3 regions of the Halopseudomonas salegens genome follow, and region 3 is predicted to be linked to each of the others. Evidence: riboswitches for the same ligand, from Rfam matches in the RefSeq annotation. Region 3 holds a riboswitch; each other region holds the start of a gene.

Region 1 (5,323 bases), 460 kb from region 3:
GCGAAATACCCAGCGAACTGATCCGCGAAGTGCGCCTGGGCAACCAGGTCAGCCGCCCCTTCGGTCCCCGTCACAACATGTTCCAGGCGGAAGCCACTGAAAGTACCGGTTTTGCCCTGGGTCAGCGGGTATTGCACAGCCTGTTTGGTGAAGGTGTGGTACTGAATTACGAAGGCCAGGGCGCACAAGCCCGCATTCAGGTCAATTTTGATGGCGAAGGCAGCAAGTGGCTGATGGTTGCCTATGCCAAGCTTGAGGCGCTCTAGCTTATGAAGTGCCCGAGAGTTTTTTGCTTCAGGCTTAAACGGGCGGGGCTTTAAAGTCTAAAGACTGCACAAAGCTCTGATAGCCCGACTGTCACCCACCGGTTCTGGACCGTTAGATGCCAGGGATGGCATCTACGAGCCCCCAGGGAAGGGTTTACGGCGTGTCCAGAACCGGTGGGTGACAGTTGGGCTAACATGCCGAACCGGTTTAATCGGTATTTTTGGTGTCGAGTAAAAATAACAATGATGTGTGCACAGCTAGCTTGCTGCTGGTTACTTGGAGCTTTAAATGAAAAGACGTGAACTACTGACCGCCGCTGGACTGGGCTTGGGTGCGGCGGCCCTTAGCGGTTGCCGCAGTGATGAGCCGGCAGTAGCAGGCGAGGGCCAGGCACAACAGCGTTTTCGCTGGCGCATGGTCACGTCCTGGCCAAAGAATTTCCCCGGCCTGGGCACCACGGCCGAGTACTTTGCCGACCTGGTCAACCAGCTCTCTGGCGGTCGTCTGCAGGTGCAGCTGTTTGCCGCCGGTGAACTGGTGCCCGCACTGGAAGTCTTTGATGCCGTCGCCGGCGGCACTGCCGAGTTGGGGCACAGTGCAGCCTACTACTGGCGTGGTAAAACCTCCGCCGCCTCCTTTTTTACCGCCGTGCCCTTCGGCCTGAATGCCCAGGAAATGAATGCCTGGCTGTATAACGCGGGTGGTCTGGAGCTCTGGCAGCGCGCTTATGCCGATTTTGGCGTCATGCCCTTGCCCTGCGGCAACACCGGGGTGCAGATGGCCGGCTGGTTCAATCGTGAAATCAACAGCCTGGATGACCTGCGCGGGCTGAAAATGCGCATCCCGGGTTTTGGCGGTGAGGTCATGTCACGCGCCGGTGTTACCACCGTGAGCATTCCCGGCAGTGAAATGTTTACCGCGCTGCAAACCGGGGTTATCGATGCCACCGAATGGGTCAGCCCCTACAACGACCTGGCCTTTGGTCTGCACCAGGCGGGCAAATATTATTATTACCCCGGCTGGCAGGAGCCCTGTGCGGTACTGGAACTGACCATCAACCAGCAAGCTTTCGAGCAACTGCCAAGTGATTTGCAGGAAGTTGTCCGTGCTGCCGCCCGAGCGACCAACCAGGCCATGCTCGACGAATATACCCTGCGCAATGCCGAAGCGCTGGATACATTGGTTAACCAGCATCAGGTCCAATTGCGCAAACTCCCGGATGATGTGCTGACTCGCCTGCACGAACTCTCTATCGATGTGCTGGAAGAAACCGCTGACAGCAGCGAACTCAACCGCGAAATCTGGGACTCGATGGAAGCTTTCCGCAAAAAGGTCTGGCCGAGTCAGCAGTTGGGTGAGCAAGCGATGTATGCCTTGCGCGATTAAGCGTCGCAGGCAGAGCACTACCGCAAGCGTCAAGGGAGCGCTTGCTGTGGCGCGGCCGTCAACGGCTCGCCGGCCGATTGACCCCATCCGCAAAACCCACTAACCTCCATCGCTGCTTCAGGTGCCCAACGGCCAAGTGCCAACGGGTGAAACTGGGAAGCCGGTGCGTTCTGCTATTCAGAACAATCCCGGCGCTGCCCCCGCAACGGTAAATGAGTGCCCGCCACCCTCAGGGTGTGCTGCGGCAGATGATCCTGTATCGCCACTGTGAAAATCACGGGAAGGCGGGATCATCGGACCCAGGTCCGCTCATGAGTCCGGAGACCGGCCTGCTGCATTTCACGACAGTGCGGCGGGCGCTGTGGGTGCATGGCCCGTTTGTGTGGTCGTCTGCCTGTTCGCTAGCTGCCTGTCATCAGCTACCAGTTGTCGTACGGGTGAGTACGACGGAGCGAACACAGATGATGATGTTGCCACGCACGCCCCTGGGAAACCTCTGCAAAACTACCTGCCTTGCTGCGCCTGCCTCGCCTACGTTTTTCAGAGGCTTCTCCGCCCTGGCTTTGATGACCAGTGCCTGCCTTTCCCATGCTGCCCCCCTGCACCTGGACCACCAGGTGGTCACCGCGACCCGCACCAGCCAACCGATCGCCGCCAACCTGGCTGCTGTGAGTGTGATTGATCGCGCCGCGATTGAGCGCCTGCAAGCCACTGACGCGCTGGATGTTCTGCGTCGTACGCCCAGCGTAACGAGAGTCAATAATGGCGGCCCCGGCAAATCCAGCAGCATTGGCATTCGCGGCACCAACAGTGACCATGTACTGGTACTGATTGATGGCGTGCGCGTCGGCTCGGTAACCAGCGGTAATGCGGCCCTGCAGAACCTGCCGATTGAACAGATTGAACGCATTGAAATTGTCCGTGGGCCGCGTTCCAGCCTCTATGGGTCGGAAGCCATCGGTGGGGTCATCCAGATATTTACCCGTCAGGGCAGCACGGGCGCGCCCAAAGCCTGGGCGTCGGCCACGGCTGGTAGCCGCAACCACCATGTTGGCAGCGCCGGGGTGTCGGGCGGTGCGGGTAATGCCTGGTACAACCTCGGGGTCAGCAGCCTGTCGACCCGGGGTATTGATGCTCGCCCGGGGCGGGGGGATCCGGACAATGACGGCTACCGGGAACTCTCCGCCAACCTCAAACTTGGTTATCGCTTCGCCAACGGGCTGGAAATCGACGGCCACGTGCTGGAAAGTCACTCCAGCAATGACTTTGATTCCGGCTTCAAGGCCAACACCGATGCGGTGCTGAAGACGCACGGCGTGAATGCCCGCTTTGCGCCGCTCGACCCCTGGCGTGTCACCCTGCAAGCCGCGCGCAGCGAAGACAAGAGTGACAATTTCAACGGCAGTACCTTCAACAGCCGCTTCGATAGCCGCCGCGACAGCCTGGGTTGGCAGAACGATATTGACCTCGCGCCGGGTCAGTTGCTGACCCTGGGTATGGACCACCTGACCGACCAGGTGAGCAGCACCACCGATTACCGCAAGGCCCGGCGGACCAATCTGGGCTATTACGCCCAGTACCTCGGCCAGCAGGGTCGCCATGAATGGCAACTGGGTCTGCGCCATGACGACAACCAACAGCATGGCCAACACACCACCGGTAATCTGGGCTACGGCTTTCAACTCACCGATAGTCTGCAAGCCGTCGGCAGTATTGGTACCGCCTTCAAGGCGCCGACCTTCAATCAGTTGTATTTCCCCAACTTTGGCAACCCGGACATCAAGGAAGAAACGTCACGCAACGTCGAGCTCGGGCTGCGTGGTCAGCACGATTGGGGGAACTGGGCCGTGAATGTATTCCGCAACGAAGTAGATGACCTGATTGCCAGCGTGAACCTGGGTGGCGGTGTCTGGCAGGCGGAGAACGTCAACAAGGCCGTGATCAAGGGTATTGAGTTGGATCTGGCCGGGCATTGGTGGGGCTGGGATCTGGCCGGCAACCTGACCTTGCAGGACCCGTCCAACCGTTCGCGGCGACCGGGGCAGGGTGATTTGCTCGTCCGTCGGCCCGAGCAGCTGTTCAATCTGGATGTCGATCGCCGCTTTGGCCGTGTCTCCGTGGGTGCCAGCCTGCATGCCGAAGGTCGCCGCTGGGACAACGCTGCCAATACCAACGAATTGTCCGGCTACAGCACCCTTGATCTGCGCGCGGAATATGGTTTCAACCATCAGTGGCGCCTGCAGGCACGGATCAGCAACCTGTTCGATACCGACTACGAAACCGCGGCCAGCTATCAGCAGCAGGGTCGCGCAGGTTATCTGACCGTGCGCTACCAGATGCTCTAGACGGACATTCAGCAAGTAAAAGTAACAGTGGAAACCAAACCATCCAAGGAGGATGACATGATCGCACTATCCAAACGCAGCCAGTTGGCTGTTGGTCTTGTACTGGTGTTGTTGATGGCCATGACGCGCGGCACGCACTTCAGTCTCGTCAATTTGCCCAGCGCCTCCTGGGCGGTGTTTTTTCTTGCGGGGGTGTTCCTGCGACCGCGCTGGGCCTTCCCCGTGCTGTTCCTGCAGGCGGTGGTCATGGACGTGCTCAGCGTGGGCTGGATCAATGCCGGCCACCACTGCATGACGGTGGCTTACTGGGCCTTGTTGCCGGCCTACGGCAGCCTGTGGTTTGCCGGTCGGTTGTACGCCGGTTGGCACCGTGATCACCCGGTAACCCTCCTGGTGTTGGCGCCGACCGTGGCGACGGCAGCCCTGGTGTGCAACCTGTTTTCCAGTGGCGGTTTCTACTTTTTCTCCGGTCGCTTCGAAGAGACCAGCTTCGGCGGGCTGGTCGAGCGCATTGCCACTTACTATCCGCAATACCTGAGCAACCTGGCGATGTATGTAGCGGCAGCGGCGATTGTTTATCTGGTGTTTTACCTGCTGGCTGAACAGGGATTGCTGGGTCAGGACCGCAAGGCATGAGCGAGCCCACCGATCGCGATCAGCGCCATCGCCAGCGCATGCAGCGCAAAAAGGTGGTGGTTGACCAGAAGATAGCCGAGGCGCGGGATGAGCGTGGCCTCTTGCTGGTGCTGACCGGTAACGGCAAGGGCAAAAGCAGTTCCGCCTTTGGCATGGCCGCGCGGGCGCTGGGTCACGACATGCAGGTCGGCATCGTGCAGTTTATCAAGGGCGCCAGCAGCACCGGGGAAGAGGCCTTTTTCCGCCGTTTTCCCGAGCAGGTGCGTTACCACGTGATGGGTGCCGGTTTTACCTGGGAAACCCAGGACCGGCAGGACGATATCGCCAAGGCGCAGGCCGCCTGGGCCATCGCCGTCGAGCTGATGCGTGACCCGGCGGTAGCCCTGGTGATTATGGATGAGCTGAATATCGCGCTGAAATACAAATACCTGGAGCTGGATCAGGTGGTGGCCGATATCGCCGGTCGCCCGGCTCACCAGCATGTGGTAGTGACCGGGCGCGGCGCACCGCCAGCCCTGGTTGAAGCCGCTGATACGGTGACCGAGATGGGCATGCTCAAGCATGCCTTCAAGGCCGGTATCAAGGCGCAGAAGGGAGTGGAATTTTGAGTCAGTTACAGTGCCCGGCAGTTTTGATCGCCGCCCCGGCCTCTGGCCAGGGCAAGACCACGGTAACCGCCGCGCTGGCAC
Region 2 (5,323 bases), 430 kb from region 3:
CGCCAGGTAGGTCGGCGTGCACACATTAGCCGGCAGGTTGCCCAGGGTACGGGTCAGGTCCATGCCGGCGGCAATCGCCTGGCCATGCTCGACAGCCAGTTGCAGTGGCTGGGTGTCAGCCTTCTCTTCCGCCCACAAAAAACACTTCTTCAGCTTCGGCTTGTCGGCTTTCTTGCTCTTGAACTGGTCGAACTGATACAGCTCGGCAGCAATGGTTTCAACGATCAGGCGAGAGCTGGCGTAGGCATCGCGACCGCTGACATTCAGGGCGCTGAGCGTCAGCACAGCATCGCCGGCACCTCGGTCCTTGAGGGTGCTGATGGTTTTTTGCACCAGCTTGCGCAGGCCGCGCTCATTCAATTCGTCGGCCTTGCCGGCACCGATCAGCAGTACGCGCTGCGCGCTGATACCGGCCAGGCCGAACAGCATGAGGGTTTGCCCGGCCTTGCCGCTGATGTCACCATGCTTGATGGCGGCACTGATCTGGCCATTGCAGGACTGATCCAGTTCGGCCACCGGGCCGGTGAGTTGGCGGCTGTCGTGAATGGCTACGACCAGGCAGCCAGTCTTGATCGTTTCCAGCTTGCCGTGCTTGACGTTGAACTCCATGGTGCTCCCCGAGACAAAACGATTGGTTTGACTGATAATACGCCCCACAGCGTTGCAAGTGTGGCGCGGCTGTCGACAAAATCTGTTGAAAAACCTTTCCAGCTGCGGTGGTCTTTCAGGTCATGCCAGCATTCTGGCCTATTATCACCGCTTGAGCCAAGGACCCGATCGTGATTGTTTTTCGCTACCTTAACCGCGAAATCCTGCAAACCCTGCTAGCCGTCAGCGGGATCCTGCTGCTGATCATCATGAGCGGGCGCTTTATCAAATATCTTGCCCAGGCCGCCGCCGGCCAGCTGGATGCCAGCATCCTGTTTCTGATCATGGGCTATCGCCTGCCGGACTTCCTGGTGCTGATTCTGCCCCTGGGCATGTTTATCGGCATTCTGCTGGCATACGGGCGCATGCATCTGGACAGCGAAATGACCGTGCTGTCCGCCACCGGTATCAGCGAGCGCAAGATTCTGCTGTATACCCAGGGCGCAGCGGTGCTGGTCATGCTTTGTGTCGGCGTGCTCAGCTTCCTGTTGGCACCTGCTGGCGTTTACAAAACCCAGCAAGTGTTCAATGAGCAGGATGCCATGACCGAGTTTGATACCCTGGTGGCCGGTCGTTTCCAGTCGATTGGTCGTAATGCGCAACGGGTGACCTATGCTGGCGGATTGAGCGATGACCGCACCGAGTTGCAGGATGTATTCATCGCCGAGCGTCAGGGCAGTGGTGCCGATGCCCGTATTGGTGTACTCGTTGCCGAGTCCGGAAGGCAGCAAATGAACCCGGATGGCAGCCGTTATCTGATCTTGTTCGACGGTTACCGATATGACGGTCGCCCCGGCGCGGCTGATTTTCGTACCATTGGCTATCAGAGCTATGGTGTGCTCTTGCCCCGCCCCGAGGTGGTGACTGAGGTTACCGACCGTGAAGCGTTGCCCACGCTGAGTCTGTTCGGTAGCGATGATCTTCGCCTGCAGGCCGAGCTGCAGTGGCGCATAGCGATACCGCTGCTGGTGCCCATCGTTGCGTTTTTTGCCGTTCCGCTGGCGCGGGTCAATCCCCGGCAAGGACGCTATCTCAAACTGTTGCCGGCGATTCTGCTGTACATGAGCTACCTGGCATTACTGATTACCGCACGGAGTTGGCTGGAAGAAGGCCGAACCCCGGCCTGGATTGGATTGTGGTGGGTGCATGCCCTGTTCCTCTGTGTGGGGCTGGTACTCAACCGACAGGCCTTCTGGCAGCCCCGTGCCGGCAAGGAGGTCAGTCATGCGCCGGCTTGATCGCTACATTGGCAGGGCGGTGCTGTTCAGCATTCTGGTTGTATCCATGATTATCCTCGGGCTGGATGTCCTTTTTGCCTTCATCAATGAACTCGATACCCTGCAAGGCAACTATGGTTTGTCTGAAGCCATAGGTTATGTCCTGTTGACTGCCCCTCGACGCCTGTACGACATGCTGCCGCTGGCTGCCTTGATCGGCTGCCTGGTAGGTCTGGGTACGCTGGCGGGCAATTCCGAATTGACCGTTATGCGTGCTGCCGGGGTGTCCTTGACGCGCATCACGGTGGCTGTGATGAAACCCTTGCTGGTGCTGATGCTGGCCGGTGTGCTGATTGGTGAGTATGTGGCTCCCTTCAGTGAAAACCTGGCCGAAAGCCGCCGCGCTGTTGCGCAAAGCAGCGGTGAAGCGATCAGTTCATCCCGTGGGCTGTGGCACCGCGAAGGCAATGATTTTATTCATATCAATGCGGTGCAGCCGAATGGGGTTCTGCATGGTGTGACCCGGTACCGCTTTGATGACCAGCGTGACTTGCTGGAAACCAGCTTTGCCCGACGGGCCACTGTGCAAACGGAAGGTTGGCGGCTAGAAGAAGTTGAAAGCACCCTTTTTCAGGCGGATGGGCGGACTGAGGCGGTGGTCAGCGAAGAGCAGGTGTGGGCGCTTGAGCTGACACCGGAACTGTTGCGCGTGGTCGTGCTGGATCCCGATGTGCTACCGATAAGTGGTCTCTGGCAGTACCAGCGCTACCTGGCGGAACAGGGGCTGAACAATAGTCTGTACTGGCTGTCTTTCTGGAAGAGATTATTCCAGCCGTTGGCGACAATTGCCCTGGTTTTCGTCGCCATTTCCTTTGTTTTTGGCCCCTTGCGCTCGGTTACGCTGGGTCAGCGGGTGTTTACCGGTGTACTGGTCGGTTTCAGCTTCCAGATTCTGCAGGATTTGCTGGGGCCATCCAGTCTTGTATTCGGCTTTTCGCCACTGATTGCCGTGCTCTTGCCGATCATTGGTTTGCTGCTGATGGGCGCTTGGCTGATGCGGCGCGCGGGCTGAAGCGCGCTTTCCGCGCCAATCGGAAAGTGTGTGCAGGACAGGTTTATTGTTGACTTGTATCCATCGTTTTATCTGTATATAGTGATTTCAATCTTGGTTATCTACCACATATAGTGATCATTCGCTGATCAGGTGGTAGAGGGAATCCGGTGAGAATCCGGAACTGACGCGCAGCGGTATAGGGGAACGCGTGTGGCAGCATGACACTGGCGTAGGCCGGGAAGTCGCCACACAAGGCCGAATCACTGATTCACGCCCCTGAGTCCGAAGACCTGCCAGGAGGAGAAGCTACGGCTTCTGAACTGCACCTTCGCGATTCAAGGTGAGCAGCGTGAGCCTCCCGGTACCGTGCCCGGGTGCGCACCTGTTTACGCGAAGGCAATGGAATTCAACGCGTATACAGGAAAAATTATCATGTCTGCTTCCGCTCTTGCTGCTGCTCCACCTTCCGCCGCAGCCGATACCCATACCCTGCAAGTGATCAAACGCAATGGCACCCTGGTGGGTTTCAATGCGTCCAAGATCAGTGTTGCCGTGACCAAAGCCTTTCTTGCCGTACAGGGGGATCAGGCGGCAGGGTCGGTGGCGCTGAATACGGCTGTGCGCGAGGTGACCGAGCAGGTTGTCCAGGCGATTGGCCGGCGCTTGCAGGCGGGCGGCAAGGTGCATATCGAAGACATTCAGGACCAGGTTGAGCTGGCGCTGATGCGCGCGGGTGAGCAAAAGGTTGCCCGCGCCTACGTACTTTACCGTGAAGAGCAGTCACGCAAGCGTGCGGTTGATGCGCCGATGGAAGCGCATCCGCACCTGACGGTGAAAAAGGCCGATGGCAGCTCGGCGCCGCTGGATCTGGGCCTGATGAAGCTGCAGGTGGAGCAGGCCGCGACCGGTTTGCAGGGCATTGATTCGGCTTCATTGCTCGAGGACGCGCTGCGTAATCTGTATGACGGCATTGAAGAAACCGAAGTGCTGGAAGCGCTGATCATGACGGCGCGCAGCCGCATCGAGCAGGAGCCGGATTACAGTCAGGTCACCGCGCGTTTGTTGCTCGAGCAACTGCGTCTGGAAGCCGCACTGGCGCTGGGTTTGCCGCAGAATCAGAGTCTGGCTGAGCTGTATCCGCAGGCATTGGCTGCCTTTGTTGATGCCGGCGTTGGTTACGAATTGCTGGATGAGGCCATGCTCGGTTTCGATCTGCCGCGTCTGGCCGAGGCGCTGCGCCCCGAGCGCGACCTGCAGTTTGGCTTCCTCGGTTTGCAGACCCTGTATGACCGGTATTTCCTGCACTGGAACGAGGCTCGGCTGGAGCTGCCGCAGGTGTTCTTTATGCGTGTGGCCATGGGCTTGTCGCTGCGCGAAGACGATCCCAATGCGCGCGCTATCGAGTTTTACAACCTGCTGTCGAGCTTTGATTACATGGCCTCGACGCCAACGCTGTTCAACAGTGGAACACGGCATTCGCAGCTGTCGTCCTGTTACCTGACCACCGTGCAGGATGATCTGGAAGGCATTTACGGTGCGATCAAGGACAACGCACTGCTGTCAAAATGGGCGGGTGGTCTGGGTAATGACTGGACGCCCGTGCGTGCCCTGGGTTCACACATCAAGGGTACCAATGGCCAGAGTCAGGGCATTGTGCCTTTCCTCAAGGTGGTCAACGACACAGCCGTGGCGGTGAACCAGGGTGGCAAGCGCAAGGGTGCGGTCTGTGCCTACCTGGAAAGTTGGCACATGGATATCGAGGAATTCCTCGAGCTGCGCAAGAACACCGGTGACGAGCGCCGCCGTACCCATGACATGAATACCGCCAACTGGGTGCCGGACCTGCTGCTGGAGCGGGTGCGTGATGACCGCGAATGGACCCTGTTCTCACCCAGTGACGCACCGGATCTGCATGACCTTTACGGCAACGCCTTCCGCACCCGTTACGAGCATTACGAGGCGCAGGCGGCAGCGGGCAAGATCAAGCTGTTCAAGCAGATCCCGGCCAAGCAGTTGTGGCGCAAGATGCTCACCGTGCTGTTTGAAACCGGTCACCCGTGGATCACTTTCAAGGACCCGTGCAACCTGCGTTCGCCGCAGCAGCACACTGGCGTGGTGCACAGCTCCAACCTGTGTACGGAAATCACCCTGAACACCAGCGCTGAAGAAATTGCCGTGTGCAACCTGGGCTCGGTCAATCTGGCCGCGCATATCCGTGACGGCAAGCTGGATGTCGAGCGGCTGGAGCGCACCGTCAACACCGCCGTACGCATGCTGGATAACGTCATCGACATCAACTTCTACGCCGTACCCCAGGCGCGTAACGCCAACCTGCGTCACCGCCCGGTCGGTCTGGGTCTGATGGGCTTTCAGGATGCCTTGTATCAGTTGGGACTGCCTTATG
Region 3 (5,323 bases):
CAGAAAATGCCCTGCACCCATGCTGTGGCCCATCATGTATTCGTTCATCATAGTGCTGCCCTCCTTCGGGGACCCGAACTGACCCGACGAAATCATTTCAGCCGCTTCGGTTACTTGCGCGGTTTTATGATTCATAGCACACATGATCCGTTTGTCTGCCTGTCACCAGGCTGATCCACACATTACACTTTTGTAACCAAGGACTGGCAATCAGCCTGGGCTCTGCGTACCCGCCACCTGGATAAGCATTGAAACAGATCAGCCGGGCTACAACGGATATCTCATGCCATGTTGTCACACAGTTGGGCAATGCCTGCCAATCAGTTAAACTGCCGTTTTGATTTTGCCCCGCCACCCGGCACCCAAGGCCCTGTTTGATGCCCACGACTTTTCACGATATTCCGCGCACCCGGCCCAGCACCCCGCTGCTGGACAGCATTGACGACACCGCTACCCTGCGCGAACTGGATAGCGAGCTGCTGCCCGCGCTGGCGGACGAATTGCGCGCATACCTGCTGTGGACCGTGGGTCAGACCGGTGGGCATTTTGGTGCCGGGTTGGGCGTGATCGAGCTGACCATCGCGTTGCACTATATTTATGAGACGCCGGAGGACCGCCTGGTCTGGGATGTCGGCCATCAAGCCTATCCGCACAAGATCCTTACCGGGCGCCGTGAGCAGATGAGCACACTGCGGCAGAAAGGTGGGCTGGCTGCCTTCCCGCGGCGCGCGGAAAGCCCCTACGATACCTTTGGTGTCGGTCACTCCAGTACCTCGATCAGTGCCGCGCTGGGCATGGCTATCGCCGCGCGACTGCAGGGTGTTGAACGTCACAGCGTAGCGGTTATTGGTGATGGTGCGCTGACCGCCGGCATGGCCTTCGAGGCACTCAATCACGCTGCCGATGTCGAGGCCGACATGCTGGTGGTACTCAACGACAACGACATGTCGATCTCGCGCAACGTGGGCGGCATGTCGAATTACCTGGCGAAGATTCTTTCCAGCTCGACCTATGCGCACATGCGCGAAGGCAGCAAGAAGGTACTGTCAAGAATCCCCAAGGCCTGGGAGTTGGCGCGCAAGACGGAAGAACACGCCAAAGGCATGCTGGTGCCCGGTACCCTGTTCGAGGAACTGGGCTGGAATTACATTGGCCCGATCGATGGCCATGACCTGGAAACCCTGGTGACCACATTGCGCAATCTGCGTGGGCGCAAGGGGCCACAGTTTCTGCACATAATCACCCGCAAGGGCAAAGGATTTGCTCCCGCCGAAGAAGACCCGATCGGCTACCATGCGATCACCAAGCTGGAACCCAGTCCGGTTGCCAGTCGACCGGCCAACAAGATCAAGTTTTCCCGCGTTTTCGGTCAATGGCTGTGCGATATGGCCAGCAGTGATGAGCGCCTGATCGGTATTACCCCGGCGATGAAGGAAGGGTCGGACCTGGTCGCTTTCAGCGAACGCTTCCCGGAGCGTTACTTCGATGTCGCCATTGCCGAGCAACATGCAGTCACTCTGGCTGCCGGCATGGCCTGCGAGGGTGCCAAGCCGGTTGTCGCCATCTATTCAACCTTCCTGCAGCGTGCCTATGATCAGCTGATTCACGATGTTGCGGTACAGAACCTGGACGTACTCTTTGCCATTGACCGCGCCGGCCTGGTGGGTGAAGACGGCCCGACGCATGCCGGCAGTTTCGACCTGTCTTACCTGCGCTGCCTGCCCAATATGCTGATCATGGCGCCCGCCGACGAGAATGAAACCCGGCAGATGCTCACCACCGGCTACCTGCACAATGGCCCTGCGGCCGTGCGCTACCCCCGTGGCACCGGACCTGGTGTTGCTGTTGAACCGGCACTGAACCCACTGCCCATTGGCCGCGGCGTGCAAACCCGTCAGGGTCAGCAGGTTGCCATACTGTGTTTCGGCACCCTGCACACGGCGGCACTGCAGGCCGCCGAGCAGCTGAATGCCAGCGTGGCCAATATGCGCTTCGTAAAACCCCTGGATACCGACCTGATCAACGCATTGGCTGCCCGGCACGACCTGCTGGTCACCGTCGAAGAAAATGCAGTGATGGGTGGCGCTGGCAGCGGGGTCAATGAGTGGCTGCAGGCGCAGGGCCTGCGCACGCCCGTGCTCAATCTCGGCCTGCCGGACGTCTATACCGAACACGCCAAACCGGCGGAAATGCTCGCTGAATGCGGTCTCGACGCTGCCGGCATTGAGCGTCAGATACGCGCCCGCCTGACCGGTCAATGACACGCCGGGCTTGACCGCCCGATCACAAGCGCCCAGAATCCTTCCCGCTTCCAGTCACACTGGGTGCCCGACCGGTAAAATGACCGGCGGGTGAAACGGGAAGTCGGTGCAAGTCCGACGCTGCCCCCGCAACGGTAAGGGATCACAGGCTCCGCCTGTCGGTGACATCATTTACGCCACTGTGCATTGCACGGGAAGGCGATGTCATTGGTATCCCGAGCCCGGAGACCGGCCCAGTGTGAAGCAGAGCTTGTGGCTATCGGCCAGAGCCTGCATTGCTGAGGTGTCGCGGAGGGCGATACCGGTCGGCGCAGCAGCCCGCTCCCTCTGTTTCGTTGCGACACTGCTCACTGACTCCCCGCCCTCCTCAAAAGCATCACTTTTGAGGAATCAGAATGAAAACCCGTTTTTTACTGCTGCCGGCCCTGTTGGCCACCAGTATTGCTCAGGCCAACACCCCGGTCGATCAACTACCCGATACCCTGGTAACCGCTTCACGCGTGGAACAACCACGCAGCGCCGCGCTGGCGGCCAATACCGTGTTTACCCGCAGTGACATCGAGCGCTTGCAGGCACGCAGCGTACCCGAGCTGCTCAGCCGCGTACCCGGCCTGCAGCAAAACCGCAATGGCGGTATTCCGTCCTATTTCCTGCGGGGTACCAATACCAACCAGACCCTGGTACTGGTTGACGGGCAGCGCATTGCCTCTACCACCGCCGGCATCGCCCGTATCGATTACCTGAACATCGACAATGTCGAACGGGTTGAAGTCATTCGCGGGCCACGCTCTTCGGTGTTCGGCGCCGACGCCATTGGCGGTGTGATCCAGATATTTACCCGCCAGCCCGAGCCGGGGCTGCAGCCCACAGTGCGGCTGGGCATGGCCACCGAACATACCCGGGAGCACAGTGTCAGCCTGATGGGTGGCAATCAGGACACCCGCTTTGCCCTCGGTGCCAGCCTGGATGAAACCCATGGCTTTGATCGCACTACTGATCAGGTCGGCAACGACAGTGACCGTGATGCTAGCCGCAACAAGGCGCTGTACCTGAATGTAACCCACGCCCTGAACGCTGACTGGCAGACGGGCCTGAGCCTGAATGACCAGCGCGGCAAGAACGAATTTGATGATGCCTTTGATCTCGTCCCCGGCAACCCGGAAGACCAGTTCCGCGTCAGTAGCTATCAGGCCCACCTGCAGGGCCAACTTAGCCAGGTATGGAGCAGCCGGCTGGAGTTGGGTCGCAGTTTTGATCGCAACAAGACCGTCGGCTCCGGCAGCCCGTGGAATGATGGCTCGATCGAAACCACCCGGCATTCAGCCAGCTGGCTGAATCAGCTCACACTCAGCCCTGAACACGACCTGACTCTGGGCAGCGACTGGCACAAGGATCGTCTGTCTTCAACCAATGCCTACAGCAAGACCAGTCGGGAAAACTGGGCGGTATTTGCCCAGCACCGCTGGACCACCGACCAGTTTTCTACCGAGGTTGGTGTGCGCCATGACGATAACCAGCATTTCGGTACCGAGAGCAGCTTCAACGCGGCGCTGGCGATTCCGGTCGGCGACTGGCAGCAGTGGATTCTGAGTTACTCCGAAGGCTTCCGTGCGCCAACCTTCAATGATCTCTACGCCCCGCCTGGCTGGGGTGGCAACCCGAACCTGAACGCTGAAACCTCGAAAAACTGGGAACTGCAATGGCGAGGCCAACTGGCTCAGGCCGACATTGAAGCCGCGCTTTTCCATAATACGATTGATGACCTGATTGCCTGGAATCCGAGCACGTCGCAAGTGGAAAATATCAATCGTGCCCGCATCCAGGGTGCCGAAGCAGCCATCAATACCACCTTGCTTGGCTGGAACAGCCGTACTGCCATTACCCTGATCGACCCGCGTGATCGCGACACCGGGCATACCCTGCAACTGCGCGCCAAGCGCAGCATCAGTCAGGACCTGGACCGCCAGTTCGGCGACATCGGCATTGGTGCCACCTGGCAGGCTTTCAGCCAACGCTTCCGTAACCCGAGCAATGACGGCACCCTGTCCGGTTATGCCACGCTGGATCTTCGCGGTAGCTGGCAAGCCAGTCAGAGCCTGCGCTGGGAGCTGAAAGTACAAAACCTGTTTGACCGTGATTACGCACTGGGTACCTATTCACGCCCGACTGGCCCCTGGCCCGCACCATCACTCACTTTGCCCTATGCCCAACCGGGCCGCACTGCCCTGCTGGCAGTTACCTGGACACCACACCTGTGATGGCAGCGCGGGCCTGCCAACCAGGCCCGCGTCGCCCAACAGTCCAGGCGAGGCTGTGATGAACCGGGTTGTCAGCCTTTCCGGTTTCGACGCATCCGTCTGACGTAGCGCACAATCCCCAGCGCCAGCAGGATCATCATCAGCACATTGATGAAGGTGTTGAATAACAGCGGGTTTCGGCTGAAAAAACTGCCGCCCGCGGTTGCCGAGAAAGGCATCTCGGCAACCATTTCTGTCTGGCTGAAAGCCCGCGTACTGGCAACAACCCGACCACTGGGACTGGCCACCACGGAAGGCCCGTTGTTGATCACATGAATCATGGGGACGCGGTTTTCGATCCCGCGCACAATGGACATGTCGCGATGCTGGAATGGCTGACTGGTTTCACCGAACCAGTTGTCCTGCGAGACAAAAAGCAGCACCTTGCCTGCCGCATCATCACCGATGGCTGCCGCCACCGAAGCCGGAAACGCAGTTTCATAGCAAATTTTCGGTACCAGAAGCAGATCATCCAGGAAGAACACCCCATGATGACTACCCGCTGCCAGCGGGCGAAGAAACTCACCGAGAAAACGCTGGGTCAACCAGTCAATGCCCGGCATGCTGAAAAAAGCCGGTAGATATTCACCAAAAGGCATTCTCTCCATCTTTCGATAGTGGCCACCGCCGTGCCCCTGGGCATCCAGCAAACTGACTGTATTGAACCCCACTTGCTCACCACCCACCCACTGTGATTCCGCATCATGGAAGACCAGCGGTACGCCCCACTCGGCGACCTGCCGAGCGTAGGCCTGACGCACCGAA

Evidence for each region. Region 3 has a riboswitch for cobalamin ahead of BLU07_RS00530 (TonB-dependent receptor domain-containing protein). Riboswitches for the same ligand answer to the same signal wherever they lie in the genome.
Region 1: linked by a shared signal. The riboswitch ahead of btuB (TonB-dependent vitamin B12 receptor) and the one ahead of BLU07_RS00530 (TonB-dependent receptor domain-containing protein) in region 3 are both predicted to bind cobalamin.
Region 2: linked by a shared signal. The riboswitch ahead of BLU07_RS02410 (ribonucleoside-diphosphate reductase subunit alpha) and the one ahead of BLU07_RS00530 (TonB-dependent receptor domain-containing protein) in region 3 are both predicted to bind cobalamin.

The regions. Positions count from the first base shown of each region.
Region 1 covers NZ_LT629787.1:3,452,445-3,457,767, forward strand. The annotation lists gene uvrD (DNA helicase II) at 1-266, shown strand, start outside; gene BLU07_RS16005 (TRAP transporter substrate-binding protein) at 556-1,653, shown strand; cobalamin riboswitch at 1,756-2,000, shown strand; gene btuB (TonB-dependent vitamin B12 receptor) at 2,115-3,998, shown strand; gene BLU07_RS16015 (hypothetical protein) at 4,056-4,634, shown strand; gene cobO (cob(I)yrinic acid a,c-diamide adenosyltransferase) at 4,631-5,242, shown strand; gene BLU07_RS16025 (cobyrinate a,c-diamide synthase) at 5,239-5,323, shown strand, end outside.
Region 2 covers NZ_LT629787.1:549,292-554,614, forward strand. The annotation lists gene BLU07_RS02395 (leucyl aminopeptidase) at 1-609, opposite strand, end outside; gene lptF (LPS export ABC transporter permease LptF) at 780-1,886, shown strand; gene lptG (LPS export ABC transporter permease LptG) at 1,873-2,937, shown strand; cobalamin riboswitch at 3,015-3,231, shown strand; gene BLU07_RS02410 (ribonucleoside-diphosphate reductase subunit alpha) at 3,352-5,323, shown strand, end outside.
Region 3 covers NZ_LT629787.1:119,350-124,672, reverse strand. The annotation lists gene BLU07_RS00540 (hypothetical protein) at 1-51, opposite strand, end outside; gene dxs (1-deoxy-D-xylulose-5-phosphate synthase) at 378-2,261, shown strand; cobalamin riboswitch at 2,306-2,512, shown strand; gene BLU07_RS00530 (TonB-dependent receptor domain-containing protein) at 2,657-4,519, shown strand; gene lnt (apolipoprotein N-acyltransferase) at 4,591-5,323, opposite strand, start outside.